Parashewanella spongiae: one gene and its partner. The protein of the gene in region 2 interacts with the protein of the main gene of each other region in a pairwise test. Links are inferred from orthologs where the notes say so. Each region holds a gene or a part of one and is shown on either strand. Other genes may lie near its edges.

What was found.
Region 1: the proteins of E2I05_RS17560 (region 2) and E2I05_RS08355 interact in binary tests that used the Escherichia coli proteins (3 or more experiments, as listed by UniProt). The link is inferred for Parashewanella spongiae from one-to-one orthologs.

Annotation. Positions count from the first base shown.
Region 1 is NZ_CP037952.1:2,187,552-2,205,413, reverse strand. Bases 6,832-9,786 are described here. They hold E2I05_RS08355 (aminopeptidase P N-terminal domain-containing protein), read left to right. Parts: upstream 6,832-7,631; coding sequence 7,632-8,942; downstream 8,943-9,786. Other genes in these bases: E2I05_RS08345 (hypothetical protein), read right to left, coding at 9,465-9,786; E2I05_RS08350 (hypothetical protein), read right to left, coding at 8,991-9,365; gmhB (D-glycero-beta-D-manno-heptose 1,7-bisphosphate 7-phosphatase), read right to left, coding at 6,920-7,483. In the rest of the region: E2I05_RS08395 (hypothetical protein), read right to left, coding at 271-453; more of E2I05_RS08345, read right to left, coding at 9,787-9,860; E2I05_RS08340 (GNAT family N-acetyltransferase), read right to left, coding at 9,899-10,351; E2I05_RS08325 (pentatricopeptide repeat-containing protein), read left to right, coding at 12,782-15,544; E2I05_RS08320 (hypothetical protein), read right to left, coding at 16,708-17,229; E2I05_RS08315 (hypothetical protein), read right to left, coding at 17,247-17,762.
Region 2 is NZ_CP037952.1:4,407,310-4,414,975, forward strand. Bases 2,765-5,614 are described here. They hold E2I05_RS17560 (aminoacyl-histidine dipeptidase), read left to right. Parts: upstream 2,765-3,384; coding sequence 3,385-4,845; downstream 4,846-5,614. Other genes in these bases: E2I05_RS17565 (IS110 family RNA-guided transposase), read left to right, coding at 4,970-5,614. In the rest of the region: E2I05_RS17550 (hypothetical protein), read right to left, coding at 1-116; E2I05_RS17555 (NCS2 family permease), read right to left, coding at 801-2,090; more of E2I05_RS17565, read left to right, coding at 5,615-6,103; E2I05_RS17570 (hypothetical protein), read left to right, coding at 7,190-7,666. UniProt on the Escherichia coli protein: Dipeptidase with broad substrate specificity. Requires dipeptide substrates with an unblocked N-terminus and the amino group in the alpha or beta position.

The DNA of each region.
Region 1 (17,862 bases), 2.2 Mb from region 2 along the record:
ATACAAGCTGTAATAAACTCTCATTGACCTCTCTGTGTGCGTTGTTTGGGTTCAGTGTCTTGTTTTCATCAGTTGGTGTATTTCACTCAGCCTCAAAGCCTTCTAGCCCTTGGCAATTTACTTTGATATGACTGAATTACTCCCGTATACGGCTTCGGTCTCCAGAGTCATTATTCCTAATGCCTCCAGTCGGAAATGCCTCATTCATCTTTTTGTGATTTTCTGTATCTGTGAAAAAAAATCCTGTCCATCACAAACTTAAATTAAGCTTCAACCCTTCGCCAACATCAAGGCTTTTGGCTTTTGGCTTTTGGCTTTTGGCTTTTGGCTTTTGGCTTTTGGCTGTTGAGGCCGCCAATAAACTACGTCATTGGTCAATCCAGTTTTGCCCTCCACACCATTACTGGCTTTCATCGGCTGGATTTTACTCACTACTACGGGCTCATCGGCCACCTCGCACCAACTTCTACCTTGAGTTTCCTCTTGTATAAAAGCTTCTTGCCACTCGGATTATCTTCCCCCTTAGTCTGGGTGATACAGGCTTCTTTCTGCCTTCGGGTTTGCCAGCTTCGCTGGGCAAACAAAAAAGCCTCGTCATTTCTGACGAGGCTTTGTTGTGTTGGCGGAACGGACGAGACTCGAACTCGCGACCCCCGGCGTGACAGGCCGGTATTCTAACCAACTGAACTACCGCTCCAACTCTTTCACTTTATTTGCTTTGCAAATAAAATTAATCTTTTACTTCACTCTGTCACCAGTGAAATTTACTTTATTAAAAGTGATTTGGCGCCTGGAAATGACCTACTCTCACATGGGGAAACCCCACACTACCATCGGCGATACTGCGTTTCACTTCTGAGTTCGGAATGGATTCAGGTGGTGCCACAGCTCTATTGTCTCCAGACAAATTCTGTTTGCTTGTTCTTTTCTTTATTTACCGCTCTTTTAGCCGTAAATTAATAATTTGGTTAGCTGATACTTGTTTTTACAAGAAATTATCTCAAAGTTCTTACTTTATTAAGCGCTTATATATTCACTAAGGTTGTAAAACCCATCTGGGTTGTATGGTTAAGCCTCACGGGTCATTAGTACAAGTTAGCTCAACGCCTCACAACGCTTACACACCTTGCCTATCAACGTCCTAGTCTCGGACGGCCCTTTAGAGAGCTTAAAGCTCTAGAGATGACTCATCTCGAGGCTCGCTTCCCGCTTAGATGCTTTCAGCGGTTATCGATTCCGAACGTAGCTACCGGGCAATGCTATTGGCATAACAACCCGAACACCAGCGGTTCGTCCACTCCGGTCCTCTCGTACTAGGAGCAGCTCCTCTCAATCATCTAACGCCCACGGCAGATAGGGACCGAACTGTCTCACGACGTTCTGAACCCAGCTCGCGTACCACTTTAAATGGCGAACAGCCATACCCTTGGGACCGACTTCAGCCCCAGGATGTGATGAGCCGACATCGAGGTGCCAAACACCGCCGTCGATATGAACTCTTGGGCGGTATCAGCCTGTTATCCCCGGAGTACCTTTTATCCGTTGAGCGATGGCCCTTCCATTCAGAACCACCGGATCACTATGACCTACTTTCGTACCTGCTCGACGTGTCTGTCTCGCAGTTAAGCTGGCTTATGCCATTGCACTAACCGTACGATGTCCGACCGTACTTAGCCAACCTTCGTGCTCCTCCGTTACTCTTTGGGAGGAGACCGCCCCAGTCAAACTACCCACCAGGCACTGTCCTTACTCTCGATGAGAGAGCCAAGTTAGAACATCAACACTACAAGGGTGGTATTTCAAGGTTGACTCCACATCATCTAGCGACAACGCTTCAAAGTCTCCCACCTATCCTACACATGTAGGGTCAATGTTCAGTGCCAAGCTATAGTAAAGGTTCACGGGGTCTTTCCGTCTAGCCGCGGGTATACGGCATCTTCACCGCAATTTCAACTTCACTGAGTCTCGGCTGGAGACAGCGTGGCCATCATTACGCCATTCGTGCAGGTCGGAACTTACCCGACAAGGAATTTCGCTACCTTAGGACCGTTATAGTTACGGCCGCCGTTTACCGGGGCTTCGATCATGAGCTTCGACCTAAGTCTAACCCAATCAATTAACCTTCCGGCACCGGGCAGGCGTCACACCGTATACGTCATCTTGCGATTTTGCACAGTGCTGTGTTTTTGATAAACAGTTGCAGCCACCTGGTATCTGCGACTCCCAACAGCTTAGAGAGCAAGTCTCATCACCGTCAAGAGCGTACCTTCTCCCGAAGTTACGGTACCATTTTGCCTAGTTCCTTCAGCCGAGTTCTCTCAAGCGCCTTGGTATTCTCTACCCAACCACCTGTGTCGGTTTGGGGTACGATTCCTACTTACCTGAAGCTTAGAAGATTTTCCTGGAAGCAGGGCATCAACGACTTCATCACCTTAGTGACTCGTCATCAGCTCTCAGCCTAATGTAAACCCGGATTTGCCTAAGTCTACAGCCTACAGCCTTAAACGCGGACTACCAACGCCGCGCTCGCCTAGCCTTCTCCGTCTCTCCATCGCAGTAAGCAGAAGTACCGGAATATTAACCGGTTTCCCATCGACTACGCCTTTCGGCCTCGCCTTAGGGGTCGACTCACCCTGCCCTGATTAACATTGGACAGGAACCCTTGGTCTTTCGGCGAGGGAGTTTTTCACTCCCTTTATCGTTACTCATGTCAGCATTCGCACTTCTGATACGTCCAGCGTGGGTTACCCCTTCGCCTTCTACCGCTTACAGAACGCTCCTCTACCGCGTTTGTGCATCCCACATACGACTTATTCTCCACAACCGCCTCAACGTGTTGCGTGCTTAAACTGACATTTAAAAAACAAATGTCAGTTAGCTGAAATCGCATCTGGTGATGCACAAACACCCATAGCTTCGGTGTATTGCTTAGCCCCGTTAAATCTTCCGCGCAGGCCGACTCGACTAGTGAGCTATTACGCTTTCTTTAAAAGATGGCTGCTTCTAAGCCAACTTCCTAGCTGTCTAAGCCTTCCCACATCGTTTCCCACTTAGCAATAACTTTGGGACCTTAGCTGATGGTCTGGGTTGTTTCCCTTTCCACGACGGACGTTAGCACCCGCCGTGTGTCTCCCGAGTAGTACTCATTGGTATTCGGAGTTTGCAAAGGGTTGGTAAGTCGGGATGACCCCCTAGCCTTAACAGTGCTCTACCCCCAATGGTATTCGCTCGAGGCGCTACCTAAATAGCTTTCGAGGAGAACCAGATATCTCCCGGTTTGATTGGCCTTTCACCCCCAGCCACAAGTCATCCGCTCATTTTTCAACATAAGTCGGTTCGGTCCTCCAGTTGATGTTACTCAACCTTCAACCTGCCCATGGCTAGATCACCGGGTTTCGGGTCTACACCTTGCAACTCAACGCCCAGTTAAGACTCGGTTTCCCTACGGCTCCGCTATTCGCTTAACCTCGCTACAAAATGTAAGTCGCTGACCCATTATACAAAAGGTACGCAGTCACGGCTTCTTACCCATAAAGAGTTGGGCCGCTCCCACTGCTTGTACGTATACGGTTTCAGGTTCTATTTCACTCCCCTCACAGGGGTTCTTTTCGCCTTTCCCTCACGGTACTGGTTCACTATCGGTCAGTCAGGAGTATTTAGCCTTGGAGGATGGTCCCCCCATGTTCAGACAACATGTCACGTGTGCCGTCCTACTCGTTTTCATCTTCGGTTAGTTTTCGTGTACGGGGCTATCACCCTGTGCCGCTACGCTTTCCAACGTATTCCACTAACACCCCAAAGACTTAAGGGCTAATCCCCGTTCGCTCGCCGCTACTAGGGGAATCTCGGTTGATTTCTTTTCCTATGGGTACTTAGATGTTTCAGTTCCCCACGTTCGCCTCACACAGCTATGTATTCACTGTATGATAATCACTTATGTGATTGGGTTGCCCCATTCGGAAATCTCAGTCTGTAACGCCTTTTATCGACTTAACTGAGCTTATCGCAGATTAACACGTCCTTCATCGCCTCTGACTGCCAAGGCATCCACCGTATACGCTTAGTCGCTTAACCATACAACCCAGATGAGTTTCACTTCTTGCTAAAAAACAAGTCGTTAACATCATTGAGCTGCATTGCAACTAGCTGGTTTTTACTGATAATCATTGCATCAACGGGTAAGTTGATGCTGATATCGCCTTAGTTTTGAATATTCAAGACACTTAATAAAGTGTTTGAGAACTCTTGATGCTTTACCATTTAATGTAATGCATCGTTTTTGAGATTTTTCGTATGATTTACTATTCAAATGAACAATAAATCCTACTATCAGCTTTCCAAATTGTTAAAGAACGGGCTTAAAAAAGCCAAAGATAAATTATGTTTTATCTTTGGCCTCTCTAACTGTGCATGCCTCTCATAATTAACATTATAAGATGTAATGGTGGAGCTATGCGGGATCGAACCGCAGACCTCCTGCGTGCAAGGCAGGCGCTCTCCCAGCTGAGCTATAGCCCCATTACATGCAATGAATAAAAATCAAAAAACCAATCAAGTTGGCAAAGCCAAATCGAGTTAATTCAAGGCAGATTTTGACGACGTTTAGTTTTATAAACGAGGAGAAATCTAACGCAGAAATAACGAAGATTTGGTGGGTCAGAGTGGACTTGAACCACCGACCTCACCCTTATCAGGGGTGCGCTCTAACCAGCTGAGCTACAGACCCATTTCTTTTTGGCCTTTTGCGTGTTACTCAGCGTTACTCTCATCGATTCTAAGTCATGAACTTATGTTCACTCCTTGTGAGTCTCTTCAAGTGCCTTGATTAACGCACAAAATCCTCAAAAATGTCTATTTTGAGCTTTTATTCTTTCTTTATATCAAGCATATCTGTGTGAACACTCTACAAAAACAACAAAATCGTGTCGATAAGGAGGTGATCCAGCCCCAGGTTCCCCTAGGGCTACCTTGTTACGACTTCACCCCAGTCATGAACCACAAAGTGGTGAGCGTTCTCCCGAAGGTTAAACTACCCACTTCTTTTGCAGCCCACTCCCATGGTGTGACGGGCGGTGTGTACAAGGCCCGGGAACGTATTCACCGTAGCATTCTGATCTACGATTACTAGCGATTCCGACTTCATGGAGTCGAGTTGCAGACTCCAATCCGGACTACGAACAACTTTATGAGATTAGCTCCACCTCGCGGCTTCGCAACCCTTTGTATTGCCCATTGTAGCACGTGTGTAGCCCTACTCGTAAGGGCCATGATGACTTGACGTCGTCCCCACCTTCCTCCGGTTTATCACCGGCAGTCTCCCTAAAGTTCCCACCCGAAGTGCTGGCAAATAAGGATAAGGGTTGCGCTCGTTGCGGGACTTAACCCAACATTTCACAACACGAGCTGACGACAGCCATGCAGCACCTGTCTCAGAGTTCCCGAAGGCACCAATCCATCTCTGGAAAGTTCTCTGGATGTCAAGAGTAGGTAAGGTTCTTCGCGTTGCATCGAATTAAACCACATGCTCCACCGCTTGTGCGGGCCCCCGTCAATTCATTTGAGTTTTAACCTTGCGGCCGTACTCCCCAGGCGGTCTACTTAATGCGTTAGCTTGAGAACCCAGTCTTCAAGAGACCAAATTCCGAGTAGACATCGTTTACGGCGTGGACTACCAGGGTATCTAATCCTGTTTGCTCCCCACGCTTTCGTGCATGAGCGTCAGTCTTTGTCCAGGGGGCCGCCTTCGCCACCGGTATTCCTTCAGATCTCTACGCATTTCACCGCTACACCTGAAATTCTACCCCCCTCTACAAGACTCTAGTCTGCCAGTTTCAAATGCTATTCCCAGGTTGAGCCCGGGGCTTTCACATCTGACTTAACAGACCGCCTGCGCACGCTTTACGCCCAGTAATTCCGATTAACGCTCGGACCCTCCGTATTACCGCGGCTGCTGGCACGGAGTTAGCCGGTCCTTCTTCTGTGGGTAACGTCACGGCTGCTGGTTATTAACCAACAACTTTTCCTCCCCACTGAAAGTGCTTTACAACCCGAAGGCCTTCTTCACACACGCGGCATGGCTGCATCAGGCTTTCGCCCATTGTGCAATATTCCCCACTGCTGCCTCCCGTAGGAGTCTGGGCCGTGTCTCAGTCCCAGTGTGGCTGATCATCCTCTCAGAACAGCTAGGGATCGTCGCCTAGGTGAGCTCTTACCTCACCTACTAGCTAATCCCACCTGGGCTTATCCAATTGCGCAAGGCCCTAAGGTCCCCTGCTTTTCCCCGTAGGGTTTATGCGGTATTAGCAGTCGTTTCCAACTGTTATCCCCCACAACTGGGCAAATTCCCAGGCATTACTCACCCGTCCGCCGCTCGTCAGCAGAGTAGCAAGCTACTCTCTGTTACCGCTCGACTTGCATGTGTTAGGCCTGCCGCCAGCGTTCAATCTGAGCCATGATCAAACTCTTCAATTAAAGTTTTTGCTCGAAGCTAATGAAAGCTTCTGCTCAATGAATTCTGTCGATTTGACTTACTTCTCTTTATGAAAAGGAAAGTAAACCAAATTTGCATGTTCAAAATGCTTATTTACTTAACGTAAGTAATCACTTTGAAAGTTTGCGTGAACACAATTAATTGAGAAAATTTTTGACTGCTTAATCTATTCACCGAAGTGATAAACCAATACAGTTTCGATTTTGTCAATCTCTGTGAGTGCTCACACAGATTTGCTTGATATATTGTTAAAGAGCATTGATTAACTTGTTGAAGTTAATCATAAACACGTCATCTGCCGTGTCAGTGGTTGCGCATTATAGAGATCTGAACGAACTCTGCAAGTGCTTTTTTAATAAAAATAACACCAAATCATTCAGCCGTACACTTTTCACCCTTAACGCTCAACAAACCAACAAAATATTGCGTTTATTGCATACTTTGAAGATATTTTGGCAAGCTTGCGATACTGTCAATGACTGTTGACGCTACATCACTCACCGCAATTTTTTTACCAGAACGAACTAACACTCGAGTTGGAACACCTGCATTATGTGCTGCTAACATATCATCATGCTTATCACCTACCATCACTGATTGAGATAAATCGATTTTCAAAAAACTAGCTGCGCTTGTAATCATACCGGGTTTCGGTTTTCGACAATCACATTCTTGCCTATACTCATTTATACCTTTCTCGGGGTGATGCGGGCAAAAATATATCCCATCTAACTCGATACCTTTATCTACAAAATTCCAATCCATCCATTCTGTTAAAGAGTGGAACTCATCTTCTGAATACATACCACGAGCGATACCCGACTGATTCGTGACTACAACTAGCATGTATCCCATGGCTTTAAGCTCTTTACACGCCTGAAATACACCTTCTATGAATACAAAGTCATCGACTTTATGGACATAGTCGAAGTCTTTATTAATAACACCGTCACGATCTAAAAAAATGGCTTTATTCAAGCGCTGCTCCAACATTTTTATGAATTATTGTACATTGTCATTATTTCATTCATTTATTCAAAAATCACCAATAATGCCAGAGTTGTTATAAAAACCATCAACAGGTATTGTAATGAATATTATATACAAGTTACTTAATTAGGAAATTTTTAGGGGCCAAGGAATGGAAAATGTTTTTCAAAAGCGTCGCACTGAACTTTTAGATAAATTACCAGAGTTTAGCCTTGTCATTTTAGTAGGGTATCAACAAAAAGTTCGCAGTAAGAACATAAAGTATTCCTTTAGGCAGGATAATGACTTCTATTATCTTACTGGCTTTGATGAACCCGATGCGATTGCATTAATTTCAAGAGATGAGTCAAATGATAACTTCACGCTTTTTTGTAGACCCAAAAATCCCCATCAAGAAACAAATTTTGGAGAGCGTGCAGGTATAGAAGGAGCAGTTAAAATTCATGGCGCAACAAATGCCCTACCCATAGATAGTTTTCCATCTGAGTTTGAAAAATATCTTGAAGGCATTAAGCGCATATACCTGAGTGATGAACTTAATATCATTAGCTCTTCATTGATTCCGATTGTTAACCGGCAACGCCAAACCTGTGGATTTGATGTTATTAAACAATACCGTAGTATTGAATCGTTAGCCCCGATTATACACGCTACCCGCCTTATCAAGTCAGAACTAGAAATAAACACAGTAAAAGCTGCTGTTGCCGCTTCGATTGACGGACATAAAGAAGTGATGAAACGTTGCGCACCGAATGTCAATGAAGCCGAACTTTCAGCACAATTCTATCAATCGATTGGAGCACATGGTTGTAAAGAGGTAGCTTATCCAAATATTGTTGCTAGCGGCAATAATGCTATGTGTTTACATTATGAAGCTAACAATTCTGTTTTGAAAAATGGCCAAATGCTTCTCATAGATGCTGGTGCTGAATACAAAAAATATGCTTCTGATATTACTCGAAGCTACCCTATCAATGGACGTTTTAGTGCTGAACAAAAACAAATTTACAGCATAGTACTTTCAGCTTTAGATTCTGCTATATCGAAAGTCGAGCCCAACACCTCATGGAATATTCTTTACGAAACATGCATGGAAGTTATGGCCAGAGGCTTAATAGAACTAGGGTTATTAACCGGCACTTTCGAAGAAGTCATGGCCTCCCATGCATATAAGCGATTTACTGTACATAAAACCGGCCATTGGCTTGGAATGGATGTTCATGATGTAGGACCATACCATGATGAGCAAGACAACTGGATAAAACTTCGACCAAATATGGTGTTCACTATTGAACCCGGAATCTACATACCTGAGTCTGCGGATGATATACCTGAAGCTTATAGGGGGATTGGTATTAGAATAGAAGACGATATTTTAGTGACAACAACTGGACACGAAAATTTATCTGCCGCCATACCAAGAACTATTGAAGATATCGAGAATATTATGCAAAGCGAATAATGAATTGATTTAAAATGCCGCCATCAATGAATAGAGGCGGCTAAAAATTCACATATATAAAGAAGACAAACAAAAAACACCTGCCAATAACAAACCTAACAACTCTATCTTTCCAAAAACAGTCGATTTATAGCCACTAACAAAAATGGAGTATGCTCTCCACACAAAAAACAAAAAGTAGTTTAAAGCGATAAAGGATAACAAACCATATAAGTGAGTTTTCGCAATAACGTCAAAACACGTCAAAAACAGCACGGCTCCTGAAACAATATGAAATAATGTTATGTAGTGATAGTAAATTTTTTCACTTTTTACATCTAATGCTTGAACCAAAGACTCTTGTCGAGGGAATTTAGATCTAAAGCCTAACAAATGGCAAACAAACACTGTTAAAACGGCTAAAAAACCTGCAATGAAAAACATATTAATTGTACCTTGCTCAGCTAAGCTAAAAACCTAGTGTAGTAGACAGGTAAAACTTATTTCTTATTTCAAACATTAAATATAAATTTTAAATCAACCCTACATTTCGACCATTTGCCAATATTTCAGCCTTTCATCAGGGGCAGCTAAAATTTGCTGGCATTTAGTGCGGTATTGATTCATTAACTCCCGCAACCCACTACTAGCTTTCATTTCTGCAATTTGCTGATTCTCTATTTCAGCAAATTTACTTGTGGCTGATTTATCATATTTAAGAGCAAGTTCCAGACTTTTTTGATGAGATAGCTTGAGTTTATCTGCAATCCCCTTCATTTGCGGAGCATTCATTGCAATAAGGGCGTCGCTACTGATTTTATAATATGAAGCACATTGGATCACTTCATTCAAAAATTTATTTTCGGCCGTATCAGCATAGGTTGGTAATGGTAGAACGAGTACAAAGCAGATAAATACTAGTTGAGTAATTCTATTCATACTTAATTCAAACTTAATTAATGGCTAATATAGGCAGACTAACACACCTCATAGCCATAAGATAAAAACTCTTCATCTTGAATGAACCCTAAACGTTCATACAATAATTGAGCTTGTTTATTTTCTTTATGAGTTTGTAATCCTATATGAACAATACCTTCCATTATTGCATAGCTATTACATCGTGAAATAAGAGTTTTTCCTACCCCTACACACCGAGCAAATTTTGAGACATATAAATCATTTAAAATAAGTGTTGGTCTTGCGCTTATTGAAGAGAAGCTCGGATATAATTGAGCAAAACCCAATCCCACATTCAAGCTATCTTTTGCTAAAAAAATGACTGAGCTTTGCTCTAGTATTCGACTTTTAATGAAATGTGTAGCAAGTTCAATATCCGATGATTGGCTGTAAAATTGTCTGTATTCATCGAATAACCTTGCAACTTCTGCTAAATCATCTATTGTGGCCTTTACTATTTTGCAATCCATTCAAGCTCCACTTTATGGCATATTGAGATTAAATAGCTCTATCCTACATCACTAATAATGACACTATTATTACACGAGATTAGCACAGAAATACCTATTATACTTTTGTCTTATTTTGTAACCTTTCAAGTTCACATAAAAACGCATCATTCAAAGCGGTAACATGCCAAGCATTATTGTAATTGCAATCATTAACCCTAAAAACATCAGTTGAACGCTGAGTATATGAGTAACTGTTTGAGTCAATAAGATGACTTTATCATCATGGCTTTCACCCAATGAGTGAAGTGCTCTACGCTCACAAGCTTGCTAAAATGACTGCTATCTGCGTTGTAACTTTTGCAAGTAGAATAACTACTTGCTGCAAGCTACGCCTTACTATCAGCCATTTTTTCTATGCTTGAGAACGCAGTCAACTGATGTATCTAGGTTAATACAAGCATGACACGACTCACAGCTGAAGCCTTAACATCATCTATCGATTTTTAAAATAAACTACCCAGCAGCAAGCGGCGATGAGTGCGACGTGAAGTCGTATGAAGCGTTGTTCACCGCTTTGAGTGAACCTTCTGTATCACCAGATGAACCTAGGGGGTGTTCAGCCTAATTGATGTTAGTTTTTTAACTTATTGATTTTCTGTAAGCGAACAAATAAAAATACCTGTAAATGGCTTTCACTTTTAAAACCACTTAGTCGCCATTTCGGTAAAAACATCTAGTTTTAACCTTATTTTTAAGGTTAAAATAACAAAATCTGGCATTTTTTTGAATTTGAAATTTTAGCTAACATCATTTAGAAAGAACTAAATGGACATATTACCTTTACATGTTCCTAACTTTTTAAAACAACGGAACTTTCTCCTTATATCTTCACATTATTTAGGCTGAGTCCCCAACCTAGGACTCTGAATAAAGTAGCGAGTCTGACAATGTAACGAAGTCGATTCGACGGGAAAATAATCGTGAGAGGACGTTCCTCCTGATAACCACATGAATCGGGTAAGTGCTAGGTAGTCAGTATGATGAATGTAAGTGAACCTATGTAAGGTGCGTCATGCTTGAAACAGCGGAAGTGGTTATTACGCTGTAGCCAAAAGGCACCGAGAGCAGGTAAAGAAATTTCCTCGTGTTCTTTCGTGATCGACACGCTCTCCGCACTATAGTAGGCATCTAACGTGACATACGGAACACGGTAAGCCTGTATCACTCCCTTTGGGAAAGCTGTCTGCGAAGAAAGCTGATGGTGGTGCAGGTAAAGGAGGCTGGAGAAAGCAAACGCTGCATTGTAATGATGCAGATACAGATGAATATCTGGCACGAAAGTGAGCCCACTTCCAGCTGGTCTTCCGTTGCAAGAGAGTTTGAAGAACTTTATTTATGGAGAAACGCAAATGATTATTTCACCTGAAATAAGTGCCTCTCCCTGCGGCATACAATGGCAATCCATTAACTGGAAGGCGGTTGAAAAGCACGTATTAAAGCTTCTGATACGTATTGCAAAGGCAATTCGAGAAGGCAGAAAGAGCAAAGCTAAGGCTTTGCAATGGCTGCTAACTCACTCGAAATCAGCCAAACTACTGGCTGTAAAACGAGTTTCACAAAACAAAGGCAGTAAAACGCCGGGAATAGACGGCATAATATGGAATACTGATGCTCGCCGTATGACTGCGGTTCATCAACTGAGCAGGAAAGGCTATAAAACCAAACCGCTCAGGCGTATCTACATCCCCAAGAAAAACGGCAAGCTTAGACCATTAGGCATTCCTTGCATGATAGACAGAGCGCACCAAGCGCTTCATCTTCTAGCATTAGAGCCTATAGCAGAAACGCTCGCCGACCCAAACAGCTATGGGTTTCATCCTAACCGTTGTGCATCAGACGCAACCACACAATGCTTCAATTGCTTGTGTAAAAGAGGCTCGGCGCATTGGGTTCTTGAGGGAGACATTCAAGCTTGCTTTGATAAGATTGGCCATCAATGGCTTTCTTATTTGGAATAACCAAACCTCACAAACCCTGCCTTGCATAAAATAACCAATTTATCGCAGCAAAAACAATCACGAAAGATCAACAGACCCTAGTATTTTGACAATTCTTTAGGCAATTCAGAGGATGTGATTAGGGTATGTTGATCTTTCAGGATTGAATTTTGTGCTATTTGTGAGTCTATCTGTTTAAGGCATGAGCAATTGTAATGGATAAAAAAGTTTAATATCGAACGAACCCATTCCTCAATATTACCAATTTCCGCTCAATTTCATTATTTTTTTGATTCCGAGGCACAACTATGAGCTACGAAACGGCTCCCTGTGTGGTCGATAATCTTCTGTTATACATTTATAGAATGCCTTAAAGCTGAATATTTTTGTATTTATCTTTTTAGTGCGTTATTTCTTAGCCTGTTAATTCATTCACTTATTGAGTAATGTGATGGCGACAGTGCGCACTCCTGCTGAGCAACAATCAATATATAGATTCATGCTTAAAAGTCTCCAAGAATACCCAAGCGAAGCCGTATTATATCTGAACTTTGAGGTTTCAAAGTTTGATAGTGATGAAGAGTTACAACAGTGTTATCAACTATTAAGCAAAACTGATAGACAAAATCTGTATGATTTTTTCAACAATAAACCATCATCGACTCGCTTTAACTCTCGCACACGAGAGACTCAGTATTGTAAGAAGCCAAGTAATGTTTGCCGACGTTTTACAACTGAGCCCCGTCCCATTACTCCAAAATCGAGCACTCAGTATCCCAAGCAATTACAGCAACAACCTTCCTCCCCAGATCCCTTTTTTACTCAGACCAGTTCACTTATTCACTCTTGGAAACTTAAACAAAAAAGCAAAAATCAACTCGGTATTGAGTTAAATGTATTAATTGGTGGTTGCACTAAACTTTCGCAGCTTATTGAAATCATTCAGACCCTAAAAAACGACAAACAGGTCATGGAAACATCATGGGACATAAGACTAATCCATAAAATGTTACACAAAGCAGCCGAGTTTTCTGACAGTCATTCATCTAAATTCAACGGTATTTTTAGTGACATAACTCTATTTAAATCGTCCTATGAAGCGAAAACATGCATACTATTACTGATATTAATTAAGTTAAATTTAAATTTTTCAGATGGCAAAAGATTGGTACTAAGCAATGCAGCTGAAACCAGCTTAATGCAGCAGTGGGGCATCAAGCCTAATGTTGCTATTTACAATGCCTTTATCACGGTATGCGCTAAAACTTGCCAATTTGATAGTGCTTGGCAACTGGTGTGTGGTAATAAGCCCGTGATGGCACCTCATTTGCCATTAAAAGCCAATCAAATCACCTGCCTGAATTTGCTGACGGTCTGCGCTGAAGCGGGGCGTTATGCAAAAGCCAAATCATTGGTGTTGGGCGATACAGATACAGTCAGCTTAATACGACAATGGGGCATCATGCCTAACGTTGCCGTTTACAGCGCCTTTATCACGGTATGCGCTAAAACTGGCCAGTTTGATAGTGCTTGGCATCTGGTGTGTGGTGATAAGCCCGTGATGGCACCTCATTTGCCATTAAAAGCCAATCAAATCACCTGCACGAATTTGCTGACAGCCTGCGCTGAAATGGAGCGTTTTACAGAAGCCAAATCATTGGTGTTGGGCGATGGCGATACAGCTAGCTTAATGCAACTGTGGGGCATCAAGCCTAACGTTGCCATTTACAGCGCCTTTATCACGGTATGCGCTAAAACAGGCCAGTTTGATAGTGCTTGGCAACTGGTGTGTGGTGATAAGCCCGTGATGGCACCTTATTTACCATTAAGAGCCAATCAAATCACCTGCATGAATTTGCTGGCTGCCTGCGCTGAAATGGAGCGTTATGCAGAAGCCAAATCATTGGTATTGGGTGATACAACTACAGTTACAGCCAGCTTAATACGACAATGGGGCATCAAGCCTAACGTTGCCATTTACAATGCTTTTATCACGGTATGCGCTAAAACTGACCAGTTTGATAGTGCTTGGCGACTGGTGTGTGGTGTCAAACCCGTGATTGCAACTCATCTACCACTAAAGGCAGATTCAATCACCTGCATGAATTTGTTAATTGCTTGCGCTGAAGCGGGGCGTTATGCAGAAGCCAAATCATTGGTGTTGGGCGATGGCGATACAGACAGCTTAATGCAACAATGGGGCATTAAGCCTGATGTTGCCATTTACAATGCCTTTATCACGGTATGCGCTAGAACTGGCCATTTTGATAGTGCTTGGCAACTGGTGCGTGGTGACAAGCCTGTGATAGCACCTCATCTACCACTAAAGGTAGATTCAATCACCTGCATGAATTTGCTGGCTGCCTGCGCTGAAACGGGGCGTTATGCAGAAGCCAAATCATTGGTGTTGGGCGATGGCGATACAGATACAGATACAACCAGCTTAATGCAACAATGGGGCATCAAGCCTGATGTTGCCATTTACAATGCTTTTATCACGGTATGCGCTAAAACGGGCCAGTTTGATAGTGCTTGGCAACTAGTGTGTGGTGATAAGCCCGTGATGGCACCTCATTTGTCATTAAAGGCCAGTCTAATCACCTGCATAAATTTGCTGACGGCCTGCGCTGAAATGGTGCGTTTTACAGAGGCAAAATCATTGGTTTTGGGCGATGGCGATACAGCTATAACCAGCTTAATACAACAATGGGGCATCAAGCCTGATGTTGCCATTTACAATGCCTTTATTAAAGTATGTATTAAGGCTAAGGAATTTGACACGGGAATGTGGTATTTAGAAAAAATAATGAACAAATGTGACATGAGTACTTTTTTACAAGTGCATGCTCATCTTGCGCCGCTTGAAAAAGATAATTTCGCAAGCATGATTGATAAAGGGATAGCACAAGGAATATATAAAAAAAATGTTGGCTTAATGAATCATTGTATCGATTTGCATATGGATAAAATCTTCGAAGACCATTCAGGTAATGATACACATATTCAAGGTGTTCCATTAGCTTTCGCAAAACTATTATTTTGTTACCACAAACAAAACAATGAACCCAAGATAACATCGATCATAACTGGATACCATGGCAATAATACTTTAAAAAATGGAATGATAAGTTTTCTCAAAGATGAATTTGGACTTGAGTTTATCGAGGATAAATTCAACTCAGGAATGATAGTATTAAGCGAGTCTATCCATTAATTTGATACTAGGGTCTGCTGATCTTTCAGGATTAAATTTTGTGCTATTTGAGCATTTATCTGTTCAACCTTGAAACATCAGTTGACTGCGTTCTCAAGCGTAGAAAAAATGGCTGATATTAAGACGTAGCTTGCAGCAAGTAGTTATTCTACTTGCAAAAGTTACAACGCAGATAGCAGTCATTTTAGCAAGCTTGTGAGCGTAGAGCGCTTCACTCATTGGGTGAAAGCAATGATGATAAAGTCATCATATTGCTCAAATAGTTACGCGTATACTCAGCGTTCAACTGATGTTTTTAGGTTCAAGGCGTGAGCAGTGATGCTTAGCCATCCCATCTAAGTGAGCTGGTCACAACACAAAACAGTGAATACTCAAAGCATCGAAGACAGCGTAAATTGGTCATTTCTGCTGCGTTATCGTTTTCTTATTTGGAATAACCAAACCTCACAAACTCTGCCTTGCATAAAATAACCAATTTATCGCTGCAAAAACAATCACGAAAGATCAACAGACCCTAGCGAGCACACTTTTTAGTATGATCGCATAATTGTTCTTTACCGACCAAGCATTAACTGTATCTGACATTTCGTACACGGAATAGTTATGTTGCTAAAGCTGAATAAAAATCACCTTTATCTATGTTTTACTTAAAATTAACCGGTATGAACATTTTCACAACACAAAAATCAGTAACCATTCATCCCACGTTCCGCACCTGTATTCGATTGACAAATAATTAAATTTAAATGGATAAAACAAATGGAACTTCATTCTATAAAAAATACAAATTTCAACTATTTGAAAATAAATAGGAATTTTAATAAATCGTAAGTTATTGATATTTGAAGTTGGTTATTAACCTGTTGAAATTTTAATGTTTTTATTTGATTTAAAAGGTGCGGAATGTGGGATTCATTAATTTTGGGTTTTTAATAGGTGTGCTCAATGTCAGCTGTATGGATTGCTTGAACTTCATTCATTTTATCCAGAGTTCTTCGCAATGTTTTACCATCAAGGGGAATGATGTGTTCATCGATTGTACAAAGGCGCTTTACACATTCGGTAAATGCAGTTAACAGGCAAAGGCTATTATAAACCACGATCAATTCTGGTTGGCAAACAATCAAATTTAACTGCTTATTTTGACCCGTTTTCCCTAATTGTTAGCCCTCTTTTACTGACGTTTCATCATTTTTTCGAGCAGCCGTACTTAAAGCATGAATATCAGCTACGCTAAAACCATATTTAGCTTGTTCGTAATTGAAGCCATATTGTAGATGTTTTCCAGAAAGTGAATCATGATATTGCATGGTTCGTAAACGTTTTACTTTCGATTCATGTTTTTCACCTAACCCCTGAATCAACTCAGAAGCTTCTGTTGGTATTGTGGTTTTCATCAATATGTCAACTAATAAACTTGAACCATGCCGTAAATTAGCACTAGGCAAGTATCTTTTAAACATTGACCTTGGCTCTCTTAAATTAGCTTTAATTGGTTTGTTTTCAGCACCACAATTTGCTTTATAAAAATTGTGCCATGATGCCTCAGGAGACGTAAATTCTAAATCGACCCTGTAATCAGCTAATTTTGTTGAAAGAGTATGTATAGTTTCATCACCACTTAAAGTTAAACTGTTATCGTTAACAGGCAATAGTGGTTGATATTCGTTTTGACTTTTAATCATTGTTAGCCCTATTTAAATTACATCTCATTATTTTTTCGAGCAGCCGTACTTAAAGCGTGAATATCAGCTACGCTAAAACCATTTCTAGCTTCTAATTCATTAAAGTCATATTGTAAATGTTTTCCAGAAAGTGAATCTTGATATTTCATGGTTCTAAAACGTTTTACTTTCAAATTATGTTTATCACCTAACCCCTCAATCAACTCAGAAGCTTGTTTTGGTGTTGTGGTTTTCATCAATATGTCAACTAATAAACTTGAACCACTTCGTAAGTTAGGGCTAAGCAAGTGTCTTTTAAAGCTTGACCTTGGCTCTCTTAAATTAGCTTTAATTGGATTGTTCCCTTCACCATTATTCGCTTTAAAAAAATTGCGCCATGAGGCCGAAGGGCACGTAAATTCTAAATTGACGCTGTAATCGGCTAATTTTGTTGAAAGAGTATGTATAGTTTCATCATCACTTAAAGTTAAACTATTATCGTTAACAGGTAATATAGCTGGTAGTGGTTGATATTCGTTTATAATTTTAATCATGGTTAGCCCCCATTATGTTTATGTAATTGTTGGTAAATAGTCTAATTTTCTTTCTAATTCGTAGTTCTGCGATTCAAGAGCTTGATAAGCATCACGCTTA
Region 2 (7,666 bases):
AGCAATAGCCTATTTTTATAATGCTCAGGAACCATTTGTTTTAAAGCTTCAAATTTCTCTAATCGTAACGCTGGCGAATTTAATGTTGAGAATATATCTCTAATGGCTTCGATCACAAAATCCGTATCGAGAGAACGGCACCAAGATAGAATCGCCTCCCTCACTTTTTCTTGGTCACTCTTGATAACCAAATAATCTTCATGTTCGTATGATACAGAATTCAACGCTCTGACTGTAACACTGGACATGCGGCACACCATAATTAATTAAGAAAAATATAGCCTTATGATAGTGAGAAACATCACTGCTGACGATAAAAGGACAATGAAGATTTTTTCATGTTATTAATCCTAAACAAATCGGTTAAACGCACAATTTATACCAATTACAGTAAGTAAGTGCTCAACTCAGAGCTATGTATGTGCTCAAAGTGCAATCGAAATTGATGAAGGCATAGTTGTTACCGACAAACAAAACTGTCGTTATTACATTGCTACGTCAAGACAATTTTGAGAAGTATTCTGTATAAACCAAAGTAAGCACATACAAGCTCCCGAAGGGCAAGGCTAAAGGGTTCCATTACTGTGTTACAAGCACTTGAATTATCCTGACAAAAGCACTAAGTGCGTTGAACGTCAGCTTTGTATGGCGGCCGTAGGGAATATAGTACTTCGAGCTTGTGCCTTGTACTGAAACTCTTTAGCTCTTGCTGAGTGAGAGATTAATTACTGTAATTGGTATTATTTAGGTTAATCGTAAGCTCAGTTCAGCCATTGAGCTCACGGTTAATCAAGGTTCAATTAAGCATAAATAAATTTCAACAAAAACAATGCAGCAATTACCACTACGCCTAAGTTAAGGTCTTTAGCACGACCGCATGCGATTTTTATCAGTACGTAAGAAATAAAACCTAAAGCAATACCTGTTGCAATTGAAAAACTTAATGGCATCAATACGCAAACTACAACAACAGGTGCGGCTTCCGTTAAATCTTCCCATTCAACATGAGTTAACCCAGACATCATCAACATCGCGACGTAAAATAGAGCGCCAGCTGTTGCGAAAGCCGGTACCATTCCTGCCAGAGGAGCAAAAAAGACCGCCAGTAAAAACAATATTCCCACAACAACAGCGGTTAACCCTGTTCGACCACCAGCACTGACACCCGCGGTGCTTTCAATGTAACTCGTTGTCGTAGAAGTACCGAGTGCTGAGCCAGCTATCGTTGCAACACTATCAGCCGTTAGTGCTCGATTAAGCCTAGGCAGTTTCCCTTGATCATCAAGGAGTCCACCACGTTGAGAGACAGCAATTAACGTCCCTGACGTGTCGAATAAATCGACAAACAAAAATGCAAACACAACAGACAGCATACTGACTTCAAATACTGCAGATAAATTCATCTGCATAAAAGTAGGCATAATACTTGGTGGCATTGATACTATGCCTTGATATTGAACCTCACCAAACACGAGTCCTACTAGAGTTACAGTTAAAATACTAATGAATACGGCTGAGTTCATGCCTCGCTGTACAAGAGCAATGATCAGGAAAAAACCCACAGCTGACATAATGGCTGGAAAAGAGCCAATGTCTCCTAAAGTAACTAAAGTTGCAGGGCTCGCTACAATAATTCCAGCACTTTTTAAGCCTATTAAAGCAAGAAATAACCCAATACCCGCTGTAATTCCTAAACGAAGTCCAAGCGGAATTGAGTTAATAATCCACTCTCGAACTTTAAAAAGAGATAAGAATAAGAAGCACAGTCCTGACAGGAAAACCGCAGCTAATGCTGTTTGCCATGTGTAGCCCATTTCTCCCACCACTGTGTAGGTGAAAAAAGCATTTAACCCCATTCCTGGTGCCAATGCTATTGGGTAATTTGCATATAATCCCATGATCAAACAGCCTATGGCGGCTGCAATACAAGTGGCGACGAAAACTGCTCCGTGATCCATTCCCGCATCAGCGAGAATATTTGGGTTCAAAAAGATGATGTACGCCATCGTTAAAAAGGTTGTTATTCCAGCTACTATTTCAGTTTTAATAGTTGTGTGATGCTGTTTAAGCTTAAAAAGCTTTTCAATCATTGCAGCAATTCCTTGATAAATTATTTTATTACTTTTTCTGAGTGCATAAAGGTGTTTGATTCCCTGATGCATGAAGATAACTTTTTCAGGATATTTTTAGCGGCTCATTTTGCTCGAATAAGCGCTTTTATTTTATGAAAATTAAATTTCGCGGAAATCGTTAATCTTCAAATACAACGGGTATAGCTAAAACAACTATTCCGAATAGGGGGGAATTATACTGTCAGCCATCACGTCGGTATAGAAATATGTGATTAAACTCATAGTTTATTTTTTCAAACAACAAAGTTTGCTATATGAGCGAAAAAACAACTAAAAAAAATGAACAACTGAGTCCAGCGCAATAATTTTAATAATCACAGCCCTTTCTTGTGAGAAGTGAGACCGATGAGTATTTCTCACTGGCGTTATATATTGAGTTTAAACAAGCAGAAAAAGACAAAAAAAATGCCTACTCATTGAGTAGGCAAAGACATCTTGCAAGCGGCCTCTTTGAGGAAGCTATTCCGCCAAAAAGCAGAACAAACTTGGCGTAATCAGTAAGCTTTCTACCAACTACGCTACTCGAATCTGTAATGTTGCCAAAAAGGCAAACAAAGGGTGATGAATGATGATAACTAATTCGACATTATGTTTAACATAACGTCAGGGTCAGTTAACCCTTAAAAAGGTAAAGTGAACAACCCGCTGCGTGCAGCTTCAGCATTAAACCAAATGTTTTGCCAGTAAGTTGTTTCGTTTCCTGTATACATAATCATTACTCCTAACTAAGTTGTTTAAAAATACTCTAGTAAAGCTTGGCTCGGTTCCTTGGAACTAGAGGTTCTCATATCCTTGGAGACAACTTGTTACTCAATTCCGTGGAGTCTGGTTTCCTTCCTGGAAGAACTAGAGAAGATTCGAAATCTGTTCCGAATCGACATGAGTCATTATATATAAATGTAATTTTATTACAAGTATTTTATCAAAAAATATCATTTTCAGTATTTATGGTAATTTTAGAACAATAAATTAACTCATACTTATTGACATCCATCACATTAAATTCATAACAAAACCCAGAAAAAACCAATAACAGACTAATAAATATCAATTTAAAGTATTAATGTTCTTTAATTACATAATGAATTACAAAGGCATAATAAAAATAAGATATTGATCATGTTTTTATTTTCCCATGCTGTATATAGAGAGTGAATAACAAAGCAAGGGCTTTGTTTTCATAGCTGAAACTAATCAATTGCCGTAATATATTGAGTAATAAAAATCCCCAAACTGGTTTCAAGGAGCATTCGTGACAGCGCTAAATCAACTATACCCACAACCTTTATGGCAATGGTTCGAAACTATCTGCTCAATCCCCCACCCTTCAAAGCACGAGCAAGCACTAAGCCTTTACATTCAAAACTGGGCAAAGAAACAGGGATTACCAGTAGCTGAAGATGAAGTTGGTAACCTTATCATTCGTAAACCAGCCACCGCAGGAATGGAAGATCGTCAAGTGGTATGTATTCAAGCACATCTTGATATGGTGCCACAGAAGAATGCCGACAAAGACCATGACTTTGTAAAAGATCCCATTGAAGCTTATGTTGATGGCGACTGGGTAACAGCCAATGGTACTACGTTAGGAGCCGATAACGGTATTGGCATGTCATCTGCTTTAGCCGTATTAGCCGCAAATGACATCAAGCATGGTCCTCTAGAAGTACTGCTAACAATTGATGAAGAAGCAGGGATGACAGGTGCGTTTGGCCTTCAAGCAGGCGTTTTAGATGCTGAAATTCTCATCAACACTGACTCAGAGCAAGAAGGTGAAATCTATATGGGTTGTGCTGGCGGCGTGGACGCCGAAATCAGCGTACCTATGGTGTGGGAAGCCGCTGAAACCAGTCACAAAGCATATCAACTTGATATTTCAGGTTTGAAAGGTGGACACTCTGGTGTAAATATCCACATGGGACGCGGTAATGCCAACAAGCTGCTTGCTCGCTTTTTGTTTAGCCACAGTGATGAGCTTGCATTAGAGTTAACTTCATTCACTGGCGGCTCATTAAGAAATGCTATCCCTCGGGAAGCCAATATTGTCTTTACTTTACCTGCTGAAAAAGTAGAACTACTGAAGCAACGGCTGGATCAATTTGATGCGATTCTCTGCGCTGAACTGGCTGCTGCAGATCCTAGTGTTAAGCTAGAATTAAATGAGATTGCATTACCAAAGCAAGTCATGGCTGAAGATACTCAGGACACTTTTGTAGCATTATTAAATGCATGCCCTAACGGCGTTAGCCGCATGAGTGATGATGTTGAAGGCGTAGTTGAAACATCCTTAAATGTGGGTGTAATCAACACTGATAGTGAACATATTAGTATTTTATGTTTGATCCGTTCATTAATTGATTCTGGACGCAGTGAGGTAGAGGGGACTTTAACAGCCTTAGTGCAGTTGGCTGGAGCCGATGTCGAGTTCAGTGGTGCTTACCCCGGCTGGAAACCAGATAACAGTTCATCAGTCATGGCACTGGTAAATCAAACTTATCATGACATTTACAAAAAAGAGCCTGACATAATGGTAATCCATGCAGGACTAGAGTGTGGACTATTCAAGAAGCCATATCCAGATATGGACATGGTTTCAATTGGACCAACCATTCGATATCCACATGGACCTGACGAAAAAGTACTTATTGAGACCGTTGGCCAATATTGGGAATTGTTGTTAGCTGTGTTAGAACGTATTCCAGCGAAGTCTTAGAGTAGAATAAAGTCTACAATTACCCTTTCAGTTGTTAGTGCCAACAATCATCAGCTTGGTACTAGAAACTATGAAGGACAGTAACTCAACTACCCTTTAGTTACCACAACACAAGGGGAATATTATGAGCACCGTCCTTCAAGTAAAAGATAACGCAAAATTTGTTAATTTGTACATTGCTTTTGAACTTAGCAGTAAAACTTGGAAGCTTGGCTTTTCAAATGGTGAAAAAAAGAGAGTCAAAACGATTGATTCCCGAGACTGGAAAGCCCTACATCATGAAATAGCCTTAGCAAAAGAAAAGCTATTCTGCGTTGAAAACTGCAAAGTCATTAGCTGTTACGAAGCAGGTAGAGACGGATTCTGGATACACAGAGCGCTAATTAAAGACGGCATCGAAAATCATGTGATTGACTCAGCTAGTATTGAAGTCAGCCGAAAACAGAAGAAAGTCAAAACCGATAGAGTTGATGTGATTGCTTTGCTCCGTTTACTGATGCGTTATCACTCTGGAGAGCAAGAAGCTTTAAATATCATCAATGTTCCAAATGTAGAAGCTGAAGATAAGCGTCGAATTAACCGAGAGCGAGAACGATTAGTAAAAGAGCGTGGCAGTCACAGCGCACGAATTAAGTCACTTCTGTGTTTGCATGGTATCAGCGTGGAAAATATCTCTAAACTAAAAGGGAAAGTTAATCAACTTAAGACGGCGGTTCTCAATAAGCCTTTACCGACAGATTTAGTGACGGAAATAGAGCGAGAACTTGATAGGCATGAAATTGTCGACAAGCAAATTAAAGCAATTGAGAAATTACAAAAACAACGTGTTCTTGATGACTGTGATGACGCATCGCAAAAAATTAATCAGCTCATGCAGCTTAAAGGCGTAGGCTGGCAATCGAGCTGGGTATTAGTAACAGAGTTTTTCCATTGGCGAGAATTTAAAAACGCTAAACAAGTGGGAGCTTGTGCAGGAATGACACCAACGCCTTACGATAGTGGTGACAGTCAAAGAGAGCAAGGCATTTGCAAGTCAGGTAATCGACGAATACGAAAGATTATGGTTGAACTCAGTTGGTTTTGGTTACGGTATCAACCCAAATCAGAATTGAGTTTATGGTTCGAACAGCGTTTCGCTCATGGCAGTAAACGAATGAGACGCATCGGCATTGTTGCTATGGCACGTAAACTTCTTATCAAACTGTGGAAGTATTTAGAGCATGGAGAAGTGCCATCAGGTGCAACGATGTCACTTTAATCAAAATAACCAAGTAAAGAGTAAAATGTAGTAAAGCGTTGTTCGATGCTAACTGTACAGCCCCTTGATAAGCAAGGCTAAATCGTTTTTCTAGAAGAGTTAGTATCATTATTCAGGTTAGGCGTGATAATGCGCATGCAATTTAAGGTGACTGACTAAAGTCAGAACGGATAGAAGGTGGTTAGCCATTAAGCTGACACAACAAAACCTGAGCAACACTTTTAACCAGAGAAACTGAATGAAATAAATTAAAAACTGAAGGGCTTGACAAAGATGTCCTCATAGAAGGGGCTGTTTATCTTTCGTGATTATTTTTTCAGCGATAAATTGGTCGTTTTATACAAGACAGAGCTTGTGCGGTTTGGTATTCCAAATAAGCAAGCGATAACGCAGTAGAAATGACCAATTTACGCTGTCTTAGATGCTTTTGAGCGTTCACTGTTTCTGTGTTGTGACCAGCTCACTTAGATGGCTAAGCATCACTGCTCACGCCTTGAACAGATAAATGCTCAAATAGCACAAAATTTAATCCTAAAAGATCAACAGTCCCTAGGTTTAAAGTCTGTCATTCACTCTTTCTTCATGAACAAAATTTAATCCCCACCTCTATTCACTTAGCATCTAAATTCTTGAATAATAAATAATTAAATTAGTTAAGTCTCTTTTTGACGCAAATGCGTTAAGTTGTTTGAGATGACTATAAACCAATTACAGTAATTAATCTCTCACTCAGCAAGAGCGAAAGGGTATCAGCGCAAAGCACAAGCTCGAAATACTATATTCCCTACGACCGCCATACAAAGCTGGCATTCAACTCACTTAGTGCTTTTGTCGGGATAATTCAAGTGTTTGTAACGCAGTAATGGAACCTTTAGCCTTGCCCTTCGGGAGCTTGTATGTGCTCACTTTGGGTTATAAAGAATACTACTCAAAATTGTCTTGACGTAGCAATGTAATAACGACACCTGTGCATGTCGGTAACAACTATGCCTTAATCAATTTCGATAACACTTTGAGCACATACATAGCTCTGAGTTGAGCATTTAATTACTGTTATTGGTATAACTTCTATTAGGATTAATTTTTATGGCAAGTTCAGCACCTGAAACAACCTCTACATCAATGACGTTTTCCCCCTTCCCTCTTTTCTTAGAGCAAAGTGAAAATTCTGAGCAATTGCAGCATTTACAAGTGTGCCCAAATGTATCTTTTGGTGCTTTATCTGAACAATTATCATCTGTAGAAAAAGATTATTTTTACATATGTACTGAAATCGAATATCAAGAAGTGCATGCAATGTTTCATAATCAAACTCTCCAAACAGATAACCCTCTAAGCACTTTTCAAGGTAAATCCAAGTATCATGCGAAAGCTAAAAGTATTGGAACCTTCATAGCCCCATCAACAAATTATTTAAATGATAAGAGAGCAATAAAAGAAAACAAACTTTTCGGGCTTAGTGTCATTGCTGACATTCTAATGTTCAGAATAGGACAAAAAGAAACTGCTAAACGGTTTCAGAAATCGACTAAAAGTCACAGTAAACTTATCAATCAATTAAAA